Regions from separate parts of the Actinomadura sp. NPDC000600 genome, predicted to be linked through region 1. Evidence: riboswitches for the same ligand, from Rfam matches in the RefSeq annotation. Region 1 holds a riboswitch; the other holds the start of a gene.
What was found. Region 1 has a riboswitch for glycine ahead of gcvT (glycine cleavage system aminomethyltransferase GcvT). Riboswitches for the same ligand answer to the same signal wherever they lie in the genome.

Region 1 (4,411 bases):
CGACGGGGACCCCGAGCGGACGGCGGCGGGCTCGCGGATCGAGGGCATCGGCCGCCCGCGCGTCGAGCCGTCGTTCCTGCCCACCGTGATCGACCGGATGATCCGGGTGCCGGACGCGGCGTCCGTCGCGGCGATGCGCTGGACCAGCGAGGTCGGCGGCCGCAGCGTCGGCGGCTCCACCGGCACGAACATGTGGGGCGCGGCGGAGCTGATCGCGCAGATGCGGGCGCGCGGGGAGCGCGGCAGCGTCGTCACGCTCCTGTGCGACGGCGGCGAGCGCTACGCCGGCACCTACGGGTCGGACGCGTGGCTCGCGGAGCGGGGCATCGACATCGCCCCCTACCGGGCCGCGCTGGACGGCTTCCTCAAGACCGGCACGATGCCGGACGTCACCCCGTGACGCGGATCGGGTTGAACAGGTCGGCGTAGATGAGCAGGCCGCCCATGATGATCAGGACGGCCGCCATCACGTACGTCACCGGCAGCGCCTTGGCGACGTCCACGTAGCCCGGGTCGGGGCGGCGGAAGATCCTGGCGAACGCCTTCTTGACCGCCTCCAGCAGGGCGCCTGCGATGTGCCCGCCGTCCAGCGGCAGCAGCGGGATGAGGTTGAACAGCCCGACCGCGAGGTTCAGCGAGCCGAGCAGCATCACGAAGAAGGAGACCTTCTGGGTGCCGGTGAGATCGTCGGACGCGGCGACCTCGCCGCCGATCCGGCTGACGCCGACGACGCCGATCGGGCCGTTCGGGTCGCGCTTCTCACCGCCGAAGGCGGCGTTCCACACGCCGACCATCTTCTGCGGCATCCGCACCAGCGCGCCCGCGGTCCGCGCGGTCAGGTCGCCCATCGTGCTCGCGACCGCCCCGGGCCCCTGCCGCTCGATCGCGCTGGTCGGCGTGATGCCGAGGAAGCCGACGTTGACGACCTTGTTCTCGTCCTCGAGGTCGTACATCTGGTTGCGGGTGATCGGGACGTTCAGCCGCACGTCCTGGCCGCCGCGCCGGACGGTCATCGGGACGGTCTTGCCGCCGTCGTCGCGGATCAGCCGCTGGAGCTCCCCGTAGTCGTCGACCTTCCTGCCGTCGAACGACACGATCCGGTCACCGGGCCGGAGCCCGACCTGCCGCGCGGGCGTCGGCGCCGCGCTCGCCGGGCACGCGGTGACGTTGGCGCTGGCCGGCACCATGCACTCGGCGACCTCCTTGATCACCGGCTGCGGCTGGTTGGTGCCGATGCCCATCAGCAGGATCGCGAAGAACAGCACCGACAGCAGCAGGTTCATCGCGGGCCCGCCGAACATGATGAGCAGCTTCTGCCACCACTTCTTGGCGTAGAACACGCGGTTCTCGTCGCCCGGCCCGACCTCCTCCAGCGCGGCGCCGCGCGCGGACTCGATCAGCCCCTGCCACGGCCCGGTGCTGATCCGCCGCACCTGCCCCGGGGCGTCGCCCTTGCGCGGCGGCAGCATGCCGATCATGCGGATGTAGCCGCCGAGCGGGATCCACTTGACGCCGTACTCGGTCTCGCCCTTGCGCTTCGACCACATCGTGGGCCCGAACCCGACCATGAACTGGGTGGTCCGCACCTTGAACAGCTTGGCGAACGAGAAGTGCCCGAGCTCGTGCAGCGCGATGGAGACCAGCAGCCCGAAGAAGAGGATCAAGGCTCCAGCCAGGTAGTAGACCATGCGGCGTGCCCCTCCGGGTCCGTGTTACCCCGTGCCCGGGGTTGATCTCCAGCGACCAATTCAGAGTACGTTACGGCCCCCGATCCGGTTGAAGCGAACGAAGAACCCGCACAACCCCGCTCCTTTGCGCCGAGGTGCTAACCCGCCCGCGCGGCATTGGCATGAGGATGCGTATCCGCAGGTACCGCCGACCCCGCATCATGGGCGCTCCCACCCCGGTCGACGGAGGTTCCCACCTTGAAGCGCGGTCATGTAGCGGTACTCGCCCTGGCCCTGGCCCTGCCCCTGGCCGGCTGCGGGGGCTCCGACGAGGGCGGCCAGGCAGCGGGCACGTCGAACTCCCCGGCCCCGACCGCCGCGTCCCCGGCTCCGTCCACCCCCGAGCAGGGAACGGGCAAGGAGGCCACGCCCCTCCCTCCGGCACAGTCGAAGGCGGTCAAGGCCTTCAACGACTGCATGCACAAGCAAGGCGTGGAGATGCCCACCCCCAACCCCACGAGATCCCCCGCCCCGGACGAACTCCAAAAGATCAAGGCCGCCCTCCAAACCTGCGTGAAGTCGATGTCGCCCCCACCCAGCACATCCCCCAACTGACACCGGCACGCAGGCCCCAGGACGTCCCGAGTGCACCCCCGGCAGCGCACTCGGGACACGCGTTTCCCCAGGCGCGGGCCCTGGGGAAACGCCAGGAACACTGCTAATCTCTTTCGACAGCTGATGATCCCGTGCGGGAGAGTCCCTTGCATCCGGCTTGGGACGCCGAAGGAGCAAATCCTCCCCGGAACCTCTCAGGCCCACGGACCGCACGGGCCAGGCGACCTCTGGAAAGCGGGGACCCCGGTCCCCCGCCGAAGGTGAAAGCCCGCCGCGCGGCGGGTGAAGCTCTCAGGCGCCGATGACAGAGGGGGAGGCACCGATACGCCCGGTGCGCGAGTGGGACGATGGACCACGCGCGCCCGTGACGAAGGAGCCGAACCCATGTCCGCCGACAAGACCGCGAAGAAGACGCCGCTGCACGACGTCCACGAGGACCTCGGCGCGAATCTCGTCGACTTCGCCGGCTATCTGATGCCGCTCCGCTATGCGAGCGAGACCGCCGAGCACCAGGCCGTCCGGACCGGTGCCGGGCTGTTCGACCTGTCGCACATGGGGGAGATCTTCCTCTCCGGTCCGGGCGCGGGCGCCGCGCTCGACTACGCGCTGGTCGGGAACCTGTCGCCGATGCCGGTGGGCAAGGCCCGCTACACGATGATCTGCGGGCAGGACGGCGGCGTCCTGGACGACCTGATCGTCTACCGGCTGGCGGACGAGACGTGGATGGTGGTCGCGAACGCGGCGAACGCCGCCGTCGTGCGGGACGCCCTCGTCGAGCGCGCCGCGGGCTTCGAGGCCGCGGTGGACGACCGCTCCGACTCCTACGCGCTGATCGCCCTGCAGGGGCCGCGCTCCCAGGGGATCCTCGAAGGGTTCACCGACGCGCCGCTGGACGGCCTGAAGTACTACGCGATCCTCGCGGGGCGGGTCGCCGGCGTGGACGCGCTCGTCGCACGCACCGGGTACACGGGCGAGGACGGGTTCGAGCTGTTCGTCGACGCGTCCGACGCCGTCCCGCTGTGGAAGGCGCTCGCGGCGGTGGACGGGGTGGTCCCGGCGGGGCTGTCGGCCCGCGACACCCTGCGCCTGGAGGCGGGGATGCCGCTGTACGGGAACGAGCTGACCGCCGAGACGACGCCGTTCGAGGCGGGCCTCGGCCGGGTGGTGAAGCTGGACAAGCCCGTTGATTTCGTGGGGAAGAGCGCCCTGGCGGCGCAGGCGCAGACCCCTCCGGGCCGTAGGCTCGTGGGACTGGTCGCGCGGGGGCGTCGCGCGCCCCGCAAGGGGTACCAGGTCGTCACGTCCGGCGGCACGCCGTGCGGGGTCGTGACGAGCGGCGCCCCGTCGCCCACACTGGGCACGCCGATCGCCATGGCGTACCTCGACAGCGGCGTCGAGGAGACGGGCCTCGCCGTGGACGTCCGAGGCCGGCACGAGCCGGTGGACGTGGTGGCCCTGCCGTTCTACAAGCGGTCCTGATCTGCAAGCGTTCCTGAACAAGTTGTCCGGCGGTGTGGGGCCCCGCCCCCACAGTGGAAAGAGAGAAGTGATCGTGAGCGTTCCGGAGGAGCTCCGCTACAGCGAGGAGCACGAGTGGGTGTCGGGCCTCGGTGGCGAGGACGGCATCGTCACGGTCGGCATCACCGCGCACGCCGCCGACGCCCTCGGCGAGATCGTCTACATCGAGCTGCAGCCCTCGGAGGGCGACACCGTCGAGGCGGGCGAGCCGTGCGGCGAGGTCGAGTCGACCAAGTCGGTCAGCGACATCTACTCCCCCGTCAGCGGCGAGATCACCGCGATCAACAGCGCGGTGGTGGACGAGCCGAAGGTCATCAACGACGACCCGTACGGCGAGGGCTGGATCTTCAAGGTCCGGATCTCGGAGGAGCCGGGCGACCTGCTCGACTCCGCCGCCTACGACAAGCTGATCGAGGAAGCATGAGCGGGCTGGAGGGGCGCGGCGGCGCCTGGACTGAGGAGCGAGGAACGAGCGACGAGGGAAGGCGCCGCCAAGTGGCGCCCCGGAAGCCCGCGGGGAGCACAGCATGAGTCTGTACGACTCCCTGGCGACGGCCGATCCGGAGGTCGCCGAGGCCGTCACGGCGGAGCTGCGGCGCCAGCAGGGCACC
Region 2 (4,411 bases), on a different contig from region 1:
TGACCTCGTCGTCGGGGACGTCCCCGAGCCGCCGCCCCGGCACGTGCTCGTAGGCCAGCAGCGCCGCCTCGGTGCCGACCTCGCAGGTGCCGGCGAGCCGCGGCGTCCGGGCGCCCGCCGCGTCCAGCGCGTACGCCGTCAGCGACTCCAGCTCGAGGGAGCGGCGGAGCGAGCGCAGCGTCCGCCCGGTCGTGTCGCCACGCAGGCGCAGCAGCCGCCAGACGCGGTAGAGCAGCCCGGCGGTCTGCTGGTCGCGGTCGAGGACGCGGACCTCCACGTCCCACTCGCCGTGCGGCCCGCGCCGCGCCGGGAGCCGGGCGCCGGTCCCGCCCCGCGGGCGGTCGGCGAGGACGACGCCGTACCGGCGCGTCTGGTCGGTGCCCTCCCCGGAGCCGTCCAGCCGCGCCGCCCGCTCGGGCCGCAGGCCGAGCCGTTCGAGCGCGGCCACCACGGTCCTGCCGGACGGGCGCGGGTTCGGCGTCCCGACCGCGTAGAGGGTGCCGTGGCCGATGGCGCGGCCCAGCAGGTAGGTGGCCGCCAGCGCGGCCACGGAGGCGTACGACGCGGTCAGCCCGGTCAGCGCCGCCAGCCCGATCATGGTCCAGGTGGCGGCCTGCCAGCGGGCGCGGCCCGCCATCCCGACCGCGCTGACGAACGCGATGACCGGCGCGATGTCGGTGTGCACCGGCGCGGTCTCGGTGCCGCCCCAGATCAGCGAGTCGAGCACGCCCCCCGGCGCGGCCCGCACCACCAGGTCGTCCAGGCCCACCGTGACGCCGAACGCGATCATCGCGGCGAGCAGCGCGATCGCGACCCGCGTCCCGTCCTTGTGGAACAGCCGCTCGATCCCGAACGCGATCGGCACGGCGAGCACCCCGAAGCTGGACACCAGCGTCGCCAGCGTCAGCAGCGGCCGGGGCGCGTGCGCGGTGCCCTGCGCGATGTCGGTCTGGAGGCCGTGCGTCGTCTGCTGCGCGATCGACACCAGCAGCATGACCGCCGCCAGCCCCACGACGGACGCCGCGAACCGGAAGGCGTCGGACGGGCGGCGGATCCGGTCGGGCTGGGCGGGCTCCTCGACGGGGACGCCGGCGGACGCCCCCGGCGCCGGGCGCACCGCGCCGTCGTGGGTCTGTGTCACGCCGTACCGCCGCTCCGGCCATCCGTCATCGTGGCCAGCGTCCCAGACCCGGCGGCGCGCCGTCGAGTCGGCGGAGCGCCGCCGGGACGCGCGTCCATCCCGCAGCCTCATCTCCCCGCCCCCGTGCGGCCCGAGCCCCTCCCGTCCCAGGTGGGTGAGCACATGGTACTCGCCGGTAGACCCCGGGCGCCGGAAGGGCGCGGCCCTTGCGGCGGGCCGGAACCACCCGGTGGACGCGCCTTTGGGTAGGGTTCGTCCTAGGACATGCCGTCGACCCTGTGCGGGAGAGACCCCACGCCGCCAGCGTGGGGCGCCGAAGGGGCAACCTCCCCGGAACCTCTCAGGCAAAAGGACCGCGCGGACGAGGCACCTCTGGAAAGCAGGCGTCGATCCCCGCGCGCGGGGAAGGGCGGCTCACCGAAGGGGAAACCCCGCCGCGCGGGTGAAGCTCTCAGGTGCCGATGACAGAGGGGGAGACCGGCCCGCCGGCCCGCGCCGGCGGCGCACCTGAGCGACCGCAGCAGCCAGGAGGCCTTCCATGACCGCCCAGTTCTTCGCCCCCGTGGCCGCGCCGCAGCACCCGCGGTCGGCGTTCGCCGACCGGCACGTGGGCCCGTCCCCGAGCGACCAGGCGAGGATGCTGGCCGCCATCGGCTACTCCGGCGCCGAGGCGCTGATCGACGACGCGGTCCCCGCCGCCATCCGCACCTCCCGGCCGCTGGACCTGCCGCCCGCGCTGAGCGAGACCGCCGCGCTGGACCGGCTCCGCGAGCTGGCGTCCCGCAACACCGTCCTGACGTCCATGATCGGGCTCGGCTACCACGGGACCACCACGCCCGGCGTGATCATGCGGAACGTGCTGGAGAACCCCGGCTGGTACACCGCCTACACGCCCTACCAGCCGGAGATCTCCCAGGGCCGCCTCGAGGCCCTGCTGAACTTCCAGACGGTGGTGGGCGACCTGACCGGACTGCCCGTCGCGAACGCCTCCATGCTGGACGAGGGCACCGCCGCCGCCGAGGCCATGGCCCTCGCGCACCGCGTGTCCAGGCGCAAGGAGCCCGGGACGTTCCTCGTCGACGCCGACACCCTCCCGCAGACCATCGAGGTCGTCCGGACCCGCGCGGTGCCGCTCGGCATCGAGGTGGTCGTCGCCGACCTGTCCGGCGGGCTCCCGGACGGCGACTTCTTCGGCGTGCTGCTGCAGTACCCGGGCGCCTCCGGCGCCGTCCGCGACCTGGAGCCCGTCATCGCGCAGGCCCACGAGCGCGGCGCCAAGGCCGTCGTCGCCGCCGACCTGCTCGCGCTGACGCTGCTGCGCCCGCCCGGCGAGTCCGGCGCCGACATCGCGGTGGGCTCCGCGCAGCGGTTCGGCGTCCCCTACGGGTTCGGCGGCCCGCACGCCGGCTACATGGCGGTCGGCGAGGGCATCCAGCGCCAGCTCCCCGGGCGGCTCGTCGGCGTGTCCGTCGACGCGGACGGCGCCACCGCCTACCGGCTGGCGCTCCAGACCCGCGAGCAGCACATCCGCCGCGAGAAGGCCACCAGCAACATCTGCACCGCCCAGGTCCTGCTCGCGGTGATGGCGAGCATGTACGCGGTCTACCACGGGCCCGAGGGCCTGGCCGCGATCGCGCAGCGCACGCACCGCCGGGCCGCCGAGATCGCCGCGGGCCTGCGCGCCGGCGGCGTCGAGGTGGTGCACGGCTCGTTCTTCGACACCGTCCTCGCCCGCGTGCCCGGCCGGGCCGCCGAGGTCGTCGCGGCCGCCCGCGAGCGCGGGATCAACCTGCGCCCGGACGGGCCCGACCGGGTCGCGGTCGCCTGCGACGAGACGACGCTGCCCGCGCACGTCGCGGCCGTGCTGGAGGCGTTCGGCGCCCCGGCGGCCGGCGAGGCCCCCGAGGCGTTCCCGGACGCGCTGCGCCGCGAGAGCCCTTACCTGACCCACCCGGTCTTCCACGCGCACCGCTCCGAGACGGCGATGCTGCGCTACCTGCGCAGGCTCCAGGACAAGGACATCGCGCTCGACCGGTCCATGATCCCGCTCGGCTCCTGCACGATGAAGCTGAACGCCACCGCCGAGATGGAGCCGATCACCTGGCCCCAGTTCGCGGACATCCACCCGTTCGCGCCGATCGACCAGGCCGCCGGCTACGTCGAGCTGATCGGCGAGCTGGAGGACCGCCTCGCCGAGATCACCGGGTACGCGAAGGTCTCCGTCCAGCCGAACGCCGGCTCCCAGGGCGAACTGGCCGGGCTGCTCGCCATCCGCGGCTACCACGCCTCCCGCGGCGAGGAGCACCGCGACGTCTGCCTGATCCCCTCCTCGGCGCACGGCACCAACGCCGCGAGCGCCGTCATGGCCGGGATGCGGGTCGTCGTCGTCAAGTGCGACGAGGGCGGCAACGTCGACCTCGACGACCTGCGGGCCAAGCTCGCCGAGCACGGCGACCGGCTCGCCGCGATCATGGTGACCTACCCGTCCACGCACGGCGTCTTCGAGGAGACGATCACCGAGGTGTGCGCGGCCGTGCACGAGGCCGGCGGCCAGGTCTACGTCGACGGCGCCAACCTCAACGCGCTCGTCGGCCTGGCCCGCCCCGGCGAGTTCGGCTCGGACGTCTCCCACCTCAACCTGCACAAGACGTTCTGCATCCCGCACGGCGGCGGCGGCCCCGGCGTCGGCCCGGTCGGCGTCCGCGAGCACCTGGCCCCGTTCCTGCCCAACCACCCGCTGCGCGAGGAGGCCGGCCCCGGCACCGGCGTCGGCCCGATCTCCGCGGCCCCGTGGGGCTCGGCCGGCATCCTGCCGATCTCCTGGGCCTACATCGCGATGATGGGCCCGGACGGGCTGCGCGCCGCCACCGAGGGCGCGATCATCGGCGCCAACTACCTCGCCGCCCGCCTCGCCCCGCACTACCCGATCCTCTACACCGGCCGGAACGGCCTCGTCGCGCACGAGTGCATCGCCGACCTCCGCAAGATCACCAAGGAGACGGGGATCACCGCCGAGGACGTCGCAAAGCGACTCATCGACTACGGCTTCCACGCCCCGACCCTGTCGTTCCCCGTCGCCGGCACCCTGATGATCGAGCCCACCGAGTCCGAGGACCTCGCCGAACTCGACCGGTTCTGCGACGCCATGATCGAGATCCGCCGGGAGATCCAGCGCGTGGCCGACGGCGGCTACGACGCCGAGGACAACCCCCTCAGGAACGCCCCGCACACCGCCGCCTGCCTCGTCTCCGACGACTGGAAGCACGCCTA

Region 2: another riboswitch for glycine. It lies ahead of gcvP (aminomethyl-transferring glycine dehydrogenase); the one in region 1 lies ahead of gcvT (glycine cleavage system aminomethyltransferase GcvT).

The regions. Positions count from the first base shown of each region.
Region 1 covers NZ_JBEUPD010000001.1:402,177-406,587, reverse strand. Annotated here, with positions in the region: gene cds1 (L-cysteine desulfhydrase Cds1) at 1-400, shown strand, start outside; gene ABWI07_RS01910 (M50 family metallopeptidase) at 390-1,688, opposite strand; gene ABWI07_RS01905 (hypothetical protein) at 1,926-2,282, shown strand; glycine riboswitch at 2,407-2,502, shown strand; glycine riboswitch at 2,507-2,593, shown strand; gene gcvT (glycine cleavage system aminomethyltransferase GcvT) at 2,667-3,761, shown strand; gene gcvH (glycine cleavage system protein GcvH) at 3,835-4,224, shown strand; gene glyA (serine hydroxymethyltransferase) at 4,328-4,411, shown strand, end outside.
Region 2 covers NZ_JBEUPD010000049.1:47,482-51,892, reverse strand. Annotated here, with positions in the region: gene ABWI07_RS39815 (lysylphosphatidylglycerol synthase transmembrane domain-containing protein) at 1-1,141, opposite strand, end outside; glycine riboswitch at 1,413-1,507, shown strand; gene gcvP (aminomethyl-transferring glycine dehydrogenase) at 1,680-4,411, shown strand, end outside.